Regions from separate parts of the Streptomyces sp. NPDC031670 genome, predicted to be linked through region 2. Evidence: riboswitches for the same ligand, from Rfam matches in the RefSeq annotation. Region 2 holds a riboswitch; the other holds the start of a gene.
The links. A riboswitch is a leader RNA that binds a small molecule or an ion and turns the genes downstream of it on or off. The one in region 2 is predicted to bind cobalamin.
Positions count from the first base shown of each region.

Region 1: it holds a riboswitch for cobalamin, as region 2 does, so the genes downstream of both, ACZ5ID_RS29395 (ribonucleoside-diphosphate reductase subunit alpha) here and ACZ5ID_RS13540 (cobalamin biosynthesis protein) in region 2, are expected to answer to the same signal.

Region 1 is NZ_JBVILC010000020.1:60,946-66,418, forward strand. It holds gene ACZ5ID_RS29380 (GntR family transcriptional regulator) at 37-801, shown strand; gene ACZ5ID_RS29385 (DUF3311 domain-containing protein) at 932-1,186, shown strand; gene mctP (monocarboxylate uptake permease MctP) at 1,183-2,814, shown strand; cobalamin riboswitch at 3,036-3,175, shown strand; gene ACZ5ID_RS29395 (ribonucleoside-diphosphate reductase subunit alpha) at 3,306-5,473, shown strand, end outside.
Region 2 is NZ_JBVILC010000006.1:33,345-38,817, reverse strand. It holds gene cobN (cobaltochelatase subunit CobN) at 1-1,627, opposite strand, end outside; gene ACZ5ID_RS13545 (cobyric acid synthase) at 1,624-3,156, opposite strand; gene ACZ5ID_RS13540 (cobalamin biosynthesis protein) at 3,153-4,082, opposite strand; cobalamin riboswitch at 4,139-4,335, opposite strand; gene ACZ5ID_RS13535 (hypothetical protein) at 4,442-4,666, opposite strand; gene ACZ5ID_RS13530 (inorganic phosphate transporter) at 4,695-5,473, opposite strand, start outside.

The DNA.
Region 1 (5,473 bases), on a different contig from region 2:
GTGACGGCAGCAGCGCAGCACTCGGGAAGGCGGGCCATGGCCACCGACGGGAGCGGTACGGAGACAGAGGCGGGCGTCGGCGCCCGGACCGCTCGCGTGCCCAAGTACTACCGCCTCAAGCGGCATCTGCTCGACATGACGGAGACCCTGCCGCCGGGGACCCCGGTGCCGCCCGAGCGCACCCTGGCCGCCGAGTTCGACACCTCCCGCACCACCGTGCGCCAGGCCCTCCAGGAGCTGGTCGTGGAGGGGCGTCTGGAGCGCATCCAGGGCAAGGGCACGTTCGTCGCCAAGCCCAAGGTCTCCCAGGCCCTGCAACTGACCTCGTACACCGAGGACATGCGCGCCCAGGGCCTGGAGCCCACCTCGCAGCTCCTGGACCTCGGCTATGTGACGGCCGACGACACGCTCGCCGGGCTGCTCGACATCGCCGCGGGCGGCAGGGTGCTGCGCATCGAGCGGCTGCGTCTGGCGAGCGGTGAGCCGATGGCGATCGAGACCACGCACCTGTCCGCCAAGCGCTTCCCCGCGCTGCGCCGCTCGCTCGTCAAGTACACCTCCCTCTACACCGCCCTCAACGAGGTGTACGGGGTGCGGCTCGCCGAGGCCGAGGAGACCATCGAGACGTCGCTGGCCACCCCGCGCGAGGCCGGACTGCTCGGCACGGACGTGGGCCTGCCCATGCTGATGCTCTCCCGGCACTCCCTGGACGGCGACGGCGAGCCGGTGGAGTGGGTGCGCTCGGTCTACCGCGGCGACCGCTACAAGTTCGTCGCACGGCTCAAGCGGCCGACGGACTGAGGCAGCCGGCCGGCTGAGCCGGCCGCCGGTTCACGTCCGGTATCCGGTACAGGGGTTCCGTGGCGGGATTCCGTCCCCTAGATTTCGTGCGCATTACAACAGGTGAGCACAGTGAGGGGACGGAGCCACCATGCCGGAAACAACGCAAACGCCGAGAGCGGTGATCACGCCGGTGCGCGTGGTCATCGCGCTCTGCCTGATCGCGCCCTTCGTGGCGATGCTGTGGGTCGGTTCGTACGCGAAGGCCGACCCGGCCCTCGCCGGGATCCCGTTCTTCTACTGGTACCAGATGCTGTGGGTGGTCATATCCACCGCGCTCACGATGCTCGCGTACAAGCTGTGGCAGCGTGACCAGCAGGGCCGCAAGGCGGGTGAGGGCAAGTGACGCTCGCAGCCAAGGACGGGGTGAACGGCGTCGCGCTCGGCGTCTTCATCTTCTTCTTCCTCGCCGTCACGGTCGTCGGCTTCATGGCCGCCCGCTGGCGCCGCGCCGAGAACGAGCACAGCCTCGACGAATGGGGGCTGGGCGGGCGCTCCTTCGGCACCTGGGTCACCTGGTTCCTGCTCGGCGGTGACCTCTACACGGCGTACACCTTCGTCGCGGTCCCGGCGGCGGTGTACGCGGCGGGCGCGGCCGGGTTCTTCGCGGTGCCGTACACGATCCTCGTCTATCCGCTCATCTTCACCTTCCTGCCGCGGCTCTGGTCGGTCTCGCACAAGCACGGCTATGTGACGACCTCGGACTTCGTACGCGGCCGGTTCGGCTCCAAGAGCCTCTCGCTCGCGGTCGCGGTCACCGGCATCCTCGCCACGATGCCCTACATCGCGCTCCAGCTCGTCGGCATCCAGGCGGTGCTGGACGTGATGGGCATCGGCGGCTCCGGCAACTGGTTCGTCAAGGACCTGCCGCTGCTGATCGCGTTCGCGGTGCTCGCCGCGTACACCTACTCCTCGGGTCTGCGCGCCCCCGCCCTGATCGCGTTCGTGAAGGACACGCTGATCTACATCGTCATCCTGGTGGCGATCATCTACATCCCGATCAAGCTCGGCGGCTTCGACGACATCTTCGCGGCGGCCCGGCACAAGTTCGAGACGCCCAACGCGGCCGGCAAGCCCACCGGCGCGCTGGTGCCCGGCGAGGCGGGCCAGTGGACCTACGCCACGCTCGCCCTCGGCTCCGCGCTGGCGCTGTTCATGTACCCGCACTCGATCACGGCGACCCTCTCCTCCCGCAGCCGCAACGTCATCCGCCGCAACACCACGATCCTGCCCCTGTACTCGCTGATGCTGGGGCTGCTCGCGCTGCTCGGCTTCATGGCGATCGCCGCCGGGGTCAAGGTCAAGAACGGCCAGCTGGCCATCCCGCAGCTCTTCGAGGACATGTTCCCGGACTGGTTCGCGGGCGTGGCCTTCGCGGCGATCGGCATCGGCGCGCTCGTCCCGGCGGCCATCATGTCGATCGCGGCGGCGAACCTGTTCACCCGCAACATCTACCGGGACTTCATCAAGCCGGACGCCACGCCCAAGCAGGAGGCACAGGTCTCCAAGATCGTCTCGCTTCTGGTGAAGGTGGGCGCGCTGGTCTTCGTCCTGACCATGGACAAGACGGTCGCGATCAACTTCCAGCTGCTCGGCGGCATCTGGATCCTGCAGACCTTCCCGGCCCTGGTGGGCGGTCTGTTCACGCGCTGGTTCCACCGCTGGGCGCTGCTCGCGGGCTGGGCGGTCGGCATGGCGTACGGCACGCTCGCCGCGTACGGGGTCGCCTCCCCCACCCAGAAGCACTTCGGCGGCAGCTCCAGGGAGATCCCCGGCATCGGTGAGATCGGCTACATCGGCCTGACGGCCTTCGTCCTGAACGTGGCGGTCACGGTGGTCCTCACGTTCGTCCTGCGGGCCGTGAAGGCCCCTGACGGGGCCGACGAGACGTCCCCGCAGGACTACACCGCGGACGCGGGCGACCCGGGCGTGGAGGTCGAACTGCCCCCGGCGACGGCGGGCTCGGCGCACTGAGCCGGACAACATGAGACGGGCCGCCGGGGAAACCCGGCGGCCCGTTTTCGTGGCTCGGGGGAATGCCCACGACCGCCTCGCGGTTCCGGCCTAGGGCATCCGCAACCCCCTCAGGGGCGCGGGGAACCGCGCGACAAGCCCCCGCCGGCCCGCAGTGAAGCAACTACCCAGCACACACACTCCGGTACGGATGCGACACAACATGTGGGGGCGCCACGACCGCCCGGCACAAGATGTATGCTCATGCTCGCTGTCGCCGCAGGGGAATCCGGTGCAAATCCGGAACTGTCCCGCAACGGTGTACTGGTACGCATTCGCGTACTTGTTCAGTCCGAGGACCTGCCGAACAGCCCGCCCTGACCGTCCGGTCCGGGTGCCGAGACGTCCGGGCCTCGCGGAATGGGCAGTGGACGCGGCGTACCCCCGAGGGGGTGTGTCCGTGTGCCCGCGCACTTCCCCGAGGCCCCGTGCCGAGCGAGGAGTGCCCCCACGTGACCATCGCCCCTGCGGATCCCGCTTCAGCGATCACCGAGGAGTCGGTCGACGCCCCCGGGACCGCGCTGCTGCGGACCCTGACCGACCTCACCGCCGATCTGGTGGACACCGACCCCGGCCGGGTCGCCGCCGCCGCGCTGCGCGGACGCAACGCGCGCTCGGACGAGGCGGAGTTGCGTGGGCTCGCCACCGAGGCCGCCGCGGGTCTGATCTCCGAGGACCCGGCGTACTCCCGTCTCGCCGCCCGGCTGCTGACGCTCACGATCGCCGAGGAGGCCGCGGGCCAGGGCTCCATCTCGTTCTCCGAGTCGGTCGAGGTCGGCCACCGCGAGGGGCTGATCGCGGACCGCACCGCCGACTTCGTGCGGCTGCACGCGGCCCGGCTCGACGCGCTGGTCGAGGCCTCCCTCGCGGACGGCGCCGACGACCGCTTCGGCTACTTCGGCCTGCGCACGCTCTACTCCCGCTACCTCCTGCGCCACCCGATCACCCGCCAGGTCATCGAGACCCCGCAGTACTTCATGCTCCGGGTCGCGGCGGGCCTGGCCGAGGACGACTCGGTGCGCGCGCTGGACGAGGTCGCCTCGCTGTACGGGCTGATGAGCCGGCTCGACTACCTGCCGTCCTCCCCCACGCTCTTCAACTCCGGCACCCGCCACCCGCAGATGTCCAGCTGCTACCTGCTGGACTCCCCGCTGGACGAGCTGGACTCGATCTACGACCGCTACCACCAGGTGGCGCGCCTGTCCAAGCACGCCGGCGGCATCGGCCTGTCGTACTCCCGCATCCGCTCGCGCGGCTCGCTCATCCGGGGCACCAACGGCCACTCCAACGGCATCGTCCCGTTCCTGAAGACGCTGGACGCCTCGGTGGCGGCCGTCAACCAGGGCGGCCGGCGCAAGGGCGCCGCGGCGGTCTACCTGGAGACCTGGCACTCCGACATCGAGGAGTTCCTGGAGCTGCGCGACAACACCGGTGAGGACGCCCGGCGCACCCACAACCTGAACCTGGCGCACTGGATCCCGGACGAGTTCATGCGCCGGGTGGACGCGGACGGCACCTGGTCGCTGTTCTCCCCCGCCGACGTGCCCGAGCTGGTCGACCTGTGGGGCGAGGAGTTCGACGCCGCCTACCGCAGGGCCGAGGCCGCGGGTCTGGCCCAGAAGACGATCCCGGCGCGGGACCTGTACGGCCGGATGATGCGCACCCTGGCGCAGACCGGCAACGGCTGGATGACCTTCAAGGACGCCTCCAACCGCACCGCCAACCAGACGGCGGAGCCCGGCCACACGGTCCACTCCTCCAACCTGTGCACCGAGATCCTGGAGGTCACCGACGACGGCGAGACGGCCGTCTGCAACCTCGGCTCGGTCAACCTCGGCGCCTTCGTACTGGCCTCCGGCGAGATCGACTGGGAGCGTCTGGACTCGGCCGTCCGCACCGCCGTGACGTTCCTGGACCGGGTCGTCGACATCAACTTCTACCCGACCGAGCAGGCCGGCCGCTCCAACGCCAAGTGGCGCCCGGTGGGCCTGGGCGCGATGGGCCTCCAGGACGTCTTCTTCAAGCTGCGCCTGCCCTTCGACTCCCCCGAGGCGAAGGCCCTGTCGACGAAGCTCGCCGAGCGCATCATGCTCACCGCCTACGAGGCGTCCTGCGACCTCGCCGAGCGCTCGGGTCCGCTGCCGGCCTGGGACAAGACCCGTACGGCCCGCGGTGTGCTGCACCCCGACCACTACGACGTCGAGCTGAACTGGCCGGAGCGCTGGGCGGCGCTGCGCGAGCGGATCGCCTCGGTGGGCATGCGCAACTCGCTGCTGCTCGCGATCGCCCCGACCGCGACCATCGCCTCCATCGCCGGCGTCTACGAGTGCATCGAGCCGCAGGTCTCCAACCTCTTCAAGCGCGAGACGCTCTCGGGTGAGTTCCTCCAGGTCAACGGCTACCTGGTGGAGGACCTGAAGCGGCTCGGCGTGTGGGACGCGCAGTCCCGCGAGGCGCTGCGCGAGGCGAGCGGCTCGGTCCAGGACTTCAGCTGGATCCCCGCCGACGTGCGCGCGCTCTACCGCACGGCCTGGGAGATCCCGCAGCGCGGCCTCATCGACATGGCCGCGGCCCGTACCCCGTTCCTGGACCAGTCGCAGTCGCTGAACCTGTTCCTGGA
Region 2 (5,473 bases):
TGACGATGAACGGGTAGACCAGCGGAAGGTCGCCCAGGACCGCGTCCGGGCCGCAGCCCGAGGAGAGCCCGAGGCCCTTGCCGGGCAGCCACTCCATGGTGCCGTGCTTGCCCATGTGGACGATCGCGTCGGCGCCGAAACTGTTCTCCAGCCAGCGGTAGGCGGCCATGTAGTGGTGCGAGGGGGGCATGTCCGGGTCGTGGTAGATCGCGATCGGGTTCTCGCCGAAGCCGCGCGGCGGCTGGATCATCACCACGACGTTGCCGAACTGCAGGGAGGCGAGCACGATCTCGTCGCCGTCCACGTACAACTGGCCCGGGGGCTCGCCCCAGTGCTCCAGCATGCCGTCGCGCAGCTCCGGCTCCAGCTTCTCGAACCAGGCGCGGTAGTCCGCGAGCGGCACGCGCGCGGGGGCCGCCGCGAGCTGCTCCTCGGTGAGCCACTCCACGTCGTGGCCGCCCGCGTTGATCAGCCGGTGGATCAGCTCGTCACCGTTGTCCGGGTGGCCCTCCACCCGGTAACCGGCGTCCCGCAGCGCGTCCAGGACGCGGACGGCGGAGGCGGGGGTGTCCAGACCCACCGCGTTGCCGACGCGCGAGTGCTTGGTGGGGTAGGCGGTGAAGACCAGCGCCAGCTTCTTCTCCGCGTTCGGCTTGTGCTTCAGACGGGCGTGGCGCACCGCGATCCCGGCCACGCGCGAGGCCCGCTCGGGGTCGGCGACGTAGACCGGCACCTCGTCGGGGCCCTGCTCCTTGAAGGAGAACGGGACGGTGATCAGCCGGCCGTCGAACTCGGGGATGGCGACCTGCATCGCCGCGTCCATGGGGGAGAGCGCCGCGTCCGAGGCCTCCCAGGCGGCCTTGGAGGAGGTGAGGCAGAGCCCCTGGAGCACCGGCACGTTCAGGTCGGCCAGGGCGCCGATGTCCCACGCCTCCTCGTCGCCGCCCGCGCTCGCCTGCGAGGCGGTGGTGCCGCCCGCCGCCAGGACGGTGGCGATCAGCGCGTCCGCCCGGCCCAGCGTCTCGTAGAGCGCCGGGTCCGCGCCGCGCAGCGAACCCACGTACACCGCGAGGGCGTTGGCGCCCTGGGCCTCGATGCGGTCGCACAGCACGTCGACGAAGGCGGTGTTCCCGGAGAGCTGGTGGGCGCGGTAGAAGAGCACGCCGACCGTGGGGCGGCCCTCCACGTACGCGCGCGTGCCGTGCACGCCCCACTCGGGCATCTTCTGCGGCTCCGCGAAGCCGACGCCCGTGAGCAGCACGGTGTCGGAGAGGAACCGCGACAGCTCCACGAGGTTGCCGGGACCGCCCTCGACCAGATAGCGCAGGGCCTCGGCGACCACGCCGGCCGGGGCCGAGGACTCGGCCATCAGCTCCGCGTCCGGCACGGACTCGCCGCCCAGCAGCACCGTGGGGATGCCGGACGCCTTCAGCGCGGCGAGCCCGTCCTCCCAGGCGCGCTTGCCGCCCAGCAGGCGCACGACGGCCACCGACGCGCCCTTGATCAGCGCGGGCAGCTCCTCCGCCACGTCGATACGGGTGGGGTTGCCGATCCGGAAGGGCGCCCCGGAGGCCCGGGCCGCCAGTAGATCCGTGTCGGCGGTCGACAACAACAGCACAGTGCTCATGCGGGTGCTCCAGGTGCGATGAAGGGAAGTCCTGCGGGCGCGCCCTGCTCGATCAGCCGCAGGAGCGCGTCCGTGTCCGCGTGTTCTTCGATGAGGTCGCCGAGGCGGTCCAGCTGCTCTTCGCGCAGCACCCCGAACGACGTGTCGGGGGCGGGCACGAAACGCCGGCCGGCGGCGCTCGCGACCCGCTCCAGGAACCGTCGTCTGAATCCGTCGCTCTCCAGTGCCCCGTGCCAGTGCGTCCCCCAGACCGCACCGACCCGGCATCCGTCCAGGCCGTTTCCGTCGTCATCGCAGATGAACCGGTCCCCGCCCAGCACTTCGGCGACGCCGTGGTGGATCTCGTATCCCTCCACGCGCTCGCCCAGCGCCTCGCCGGCCGGCCGGGCGAGGGTCTTCTCGGCCGCGAACCGCACCCGCACGGGCAGCAGTCCGAGACCCGTCACGGAACCCGCCCGTGACTCGACCTCGTCCTCGATGTGTTCGCCGAGCAGCTGGTAGCCGCCGCAGATCCCCAGCACCGGGCGCCCCTCGGCCGCCCTGCGCGCCAGCTCCCGCGCCAGCCCCCGTTCCCTCAGCCACTCCAACGCCCGGACCGTGCCCCGGGTTCCCGGCACCACGACCAGATCGGCGTCGGCCAGCTCCTCGGGCCGGTCCACGAACCGTACGATCACGCCCGGTTCGGCGGCGAGCGCGTCCACGTCCGTGAAGTTGGACATCAGCGGCACCGCGCACACCGCGACCCGCAGCACGTCCTCGCCGACCGGCGGTGCCACCACGGACTCGCGCACGGCGCCGCGCAGCGACACCCGCAGGCCGTCCTCCTCGTCGATGCCGAGCCCGTGCGCGAACGGCAGGATCCCGTACGTATGCCGCCCGGTGAGCCCGCGCAGCATGTCGATGCCGGGCTGAAGGAGCGAGACGTCGCCGCGGAACTTGTTGACGATGTACCCGGCGACCAGCGCCTGGTCCTCGGGGCTCAGCAGCGCCGTCGTACCGAAGAACGAGGCGAACACCCCGCCCCGGTCGATGTCGCCGACCACCACCACCGGCAGCCTCGCGGCGCGCGCGATGCCCATGTTGACGATGTCGGTGCGCCGCAGATTGATCTCGGCCGGGCTGCCCGCCCCCTCGCAGATCACGGCGTCATATGTGCCCCGCAGCCGCTCCAGGCAGTCCACGACCGTGCCCAGAAGCGCCTCCTGGCGTCCGCCGTGGTAGCCGCGGGCGCTCAGCTCGCCCACCGGTCTGCCCATCAGCACGACCTGGCTCGAACGGTCGCTCCCCGGCTTGAGCAGCACGGGGTTCATCAGCGCGGACGGCTCCACGCGCGCCGCCTGCGCCTGCATCGCCTGCGCGCGCCCGATCTCCGCGCCCTCGCGCGTCACGAAGGAGTTGAGGGACATGTTCTGTCCCTTGAAGGGCGCGACCTTCACACCCCGGCGCACCAGCCACCGGCAGATCCCGGCGGTGACGACGCTCTTGCCCGCGTCCGACGTGGTGCCCGCGACCAGCAGTCCACCGCTCATGTCCGTACCTTCCTCACCGCGATCGCCACACCCAGCGCCAGCCAGCCCACCCGGCGCGACAGCCGCACCGCCCGCTCGATGTCCGCCACTTCCACCGCGCGGCCGTCCCCGTTCAGCACCGGCCGGTGCTCGACACGGCCGCCGTACGAGAGGGTGCCGCCGAGCCGTACGCCGAGCGCCCCCGCGAACGACGCCTCCACGGGACCGGCGTTGGGGCTCGGGTGCTTGGCCGCGTCCCGCCGCCACGCGCGCGTGGCGGCGCGCGGCGCGCCGCCCGCCGCGACCGCGAGCGCGGCGGTCAGCCGGGCGCCCGGCCAGCCCGCCACGTCGTCCAGGCGCGCCGAGGCCCACCCGTACCGCAGATGGCGCGGCGAGCGGTGGCCGACCATCGCGTCCAGGGTGTTGACCGCGCGGAACGCCACCAGACCCGGCACGCCCGCGAGCGCCCCCCACACCAGCGCGCCCACCACGGCGTCCGAGGTGTTCTCGGCGACGGACTCGACGACCGCGCGCGCGATGCCGGGCGCGTCCAGGGACTGAGGGTCGCGCCCGCACAGGTGCGGCAGCCGCGCGCGGGCCGCCTCGACGTCGCCCGACTGGAGGGCCGCGCCGATCGCCCGGGCCTCCCGGCCCAGCGAAGTGCCGCCCACCACGGCCCAGGTGGCGGCGGCGGTCAGCGCGATGGATGCGGCGGGCCGGCGGCGTACGGCACGGGTGGCGAGCAGCGCGGCGCCCGCGGCGCCTCCGGCGCACACAGCGGTGTGCAGCGCGCCCCAGCCACGGTGGTCGCGCCACAGCGCGCGCTCGACGGCCGCCGCGGCACGGCCGAACGCGGCGACCGGATGTCCGCGGCGGGGGTCGCCGAGGAGGAGGTCGCCGAGGAGACCGGCGGTGGCGCCGTACGCGAAGGTGCGATCGGCACGCATGGGATCAGCCCGCCGCAACGCCGCGGGGAGCTCCGGTACGTGCGGGAGGTGCCGGCAACAGGCAGGCGCGCATGGCGGTATGTCCTCACTCAGGGTGTCCGCGCCCTGGTATGACGTCGACCGGCGGTGAGAGTTCCTGGCTCACGGGGATCATTCCCCGATGACAGTGGCGGGACCGCGCCGGATTCGCACCGGCTTCCTCTTCTGCCGCCGTAAATGGCTCGGGCAGTCCACCATGCCCGGGAACGCCCGTCAACTCGCTGCTGACCTGCGACGGGAGAGTGTGCGCAGGCACACAGGAAACCGCCCCCCGGCAGGGCCGGAGGGCGGTCGTTGAGGGTGCGGCGCTGCTCGCCGGCCTACTTGGCGACGATCAGGTTGATGCCGTACGCGACGGCCGCCGCGCAGAGCGCGAAGCAGAGGTAGGCGGTGGTGCGGGCCACGGTGACGGTGCCCTTGCCGGTCGCGGCCGACTGCTGCTTGCTGAGGCCGACGATCCCGACGGTGAACAGGCCCACCAGGCCGACGGTGACGATGAGGCTGACACCGAAGACGGTGCCGAGAGCTGCCCAGTCGATGTGCATGACGATTCCTTCGGGGAGCGCTGCCGGGTCAGACGACGGCCGGGCGGGCCGGGTCGGCGGGGGCGGGCGCCGGGATGGTGGCCGTCAGGTCGACGGCCACGGCGGCGGCGGTGGGCGGCGGGGTGACCGCGGCCATCGCGGTCGTGACGACACCGGCGGGCTCGGCCGGGGTGGCGGCCGGGACGTTGGTGACGTCGTTGTGGTCGACCGGCCGGCGGCGCGACAGCTTCCAGATGAAGCCGGAGCCCGCGAGCAGCAGGACCGCCACGAGGACGATGCCCCAGGTGCCCTGGCCGGTGAGGAACTCGGCGCCGGCGCCGACCAGGCCCGCGGCGGGCAGGGTCAGGCCCCAGGCGATGAACATCCGGGTCGCGGTGGACCAGCGGACCACTCCGCCCTTGCGGCCGAGACCGGCGCCCATGACGGAGCCGGAGCAGACCTGGGTGGTGGAGAGCGAGAAGCCGAGGTGCGAGGAGGCCAGGATGACGGTCGCGGCACCGGACTGGGCGGCGAAGCCCTGCGGCGGCGCCAGCTCGGTCAGCCCCTTGCCCATGGTGCGGATGATGCGCCAGCCGCCGAGGTAGGTACCCATGGCGATGGCCATGCCGGCCGAGACGATGACCCACAGCGGGGGGTTGGCGCCCGGGTGCAGCACGCCGCCGGTGACCAGGGCGAGGGTGATGATGCCCATGGTCTTCTGCGCGTCGTTGGTGCCGTGGGCGAGCGAGACGAGACCGGCGGAGGCGATCTGTCCGGCCCGGTAGCCCTTGGCGGTGGCCTTCTCGGCCGCCGGGTCGGCGTGCCGGT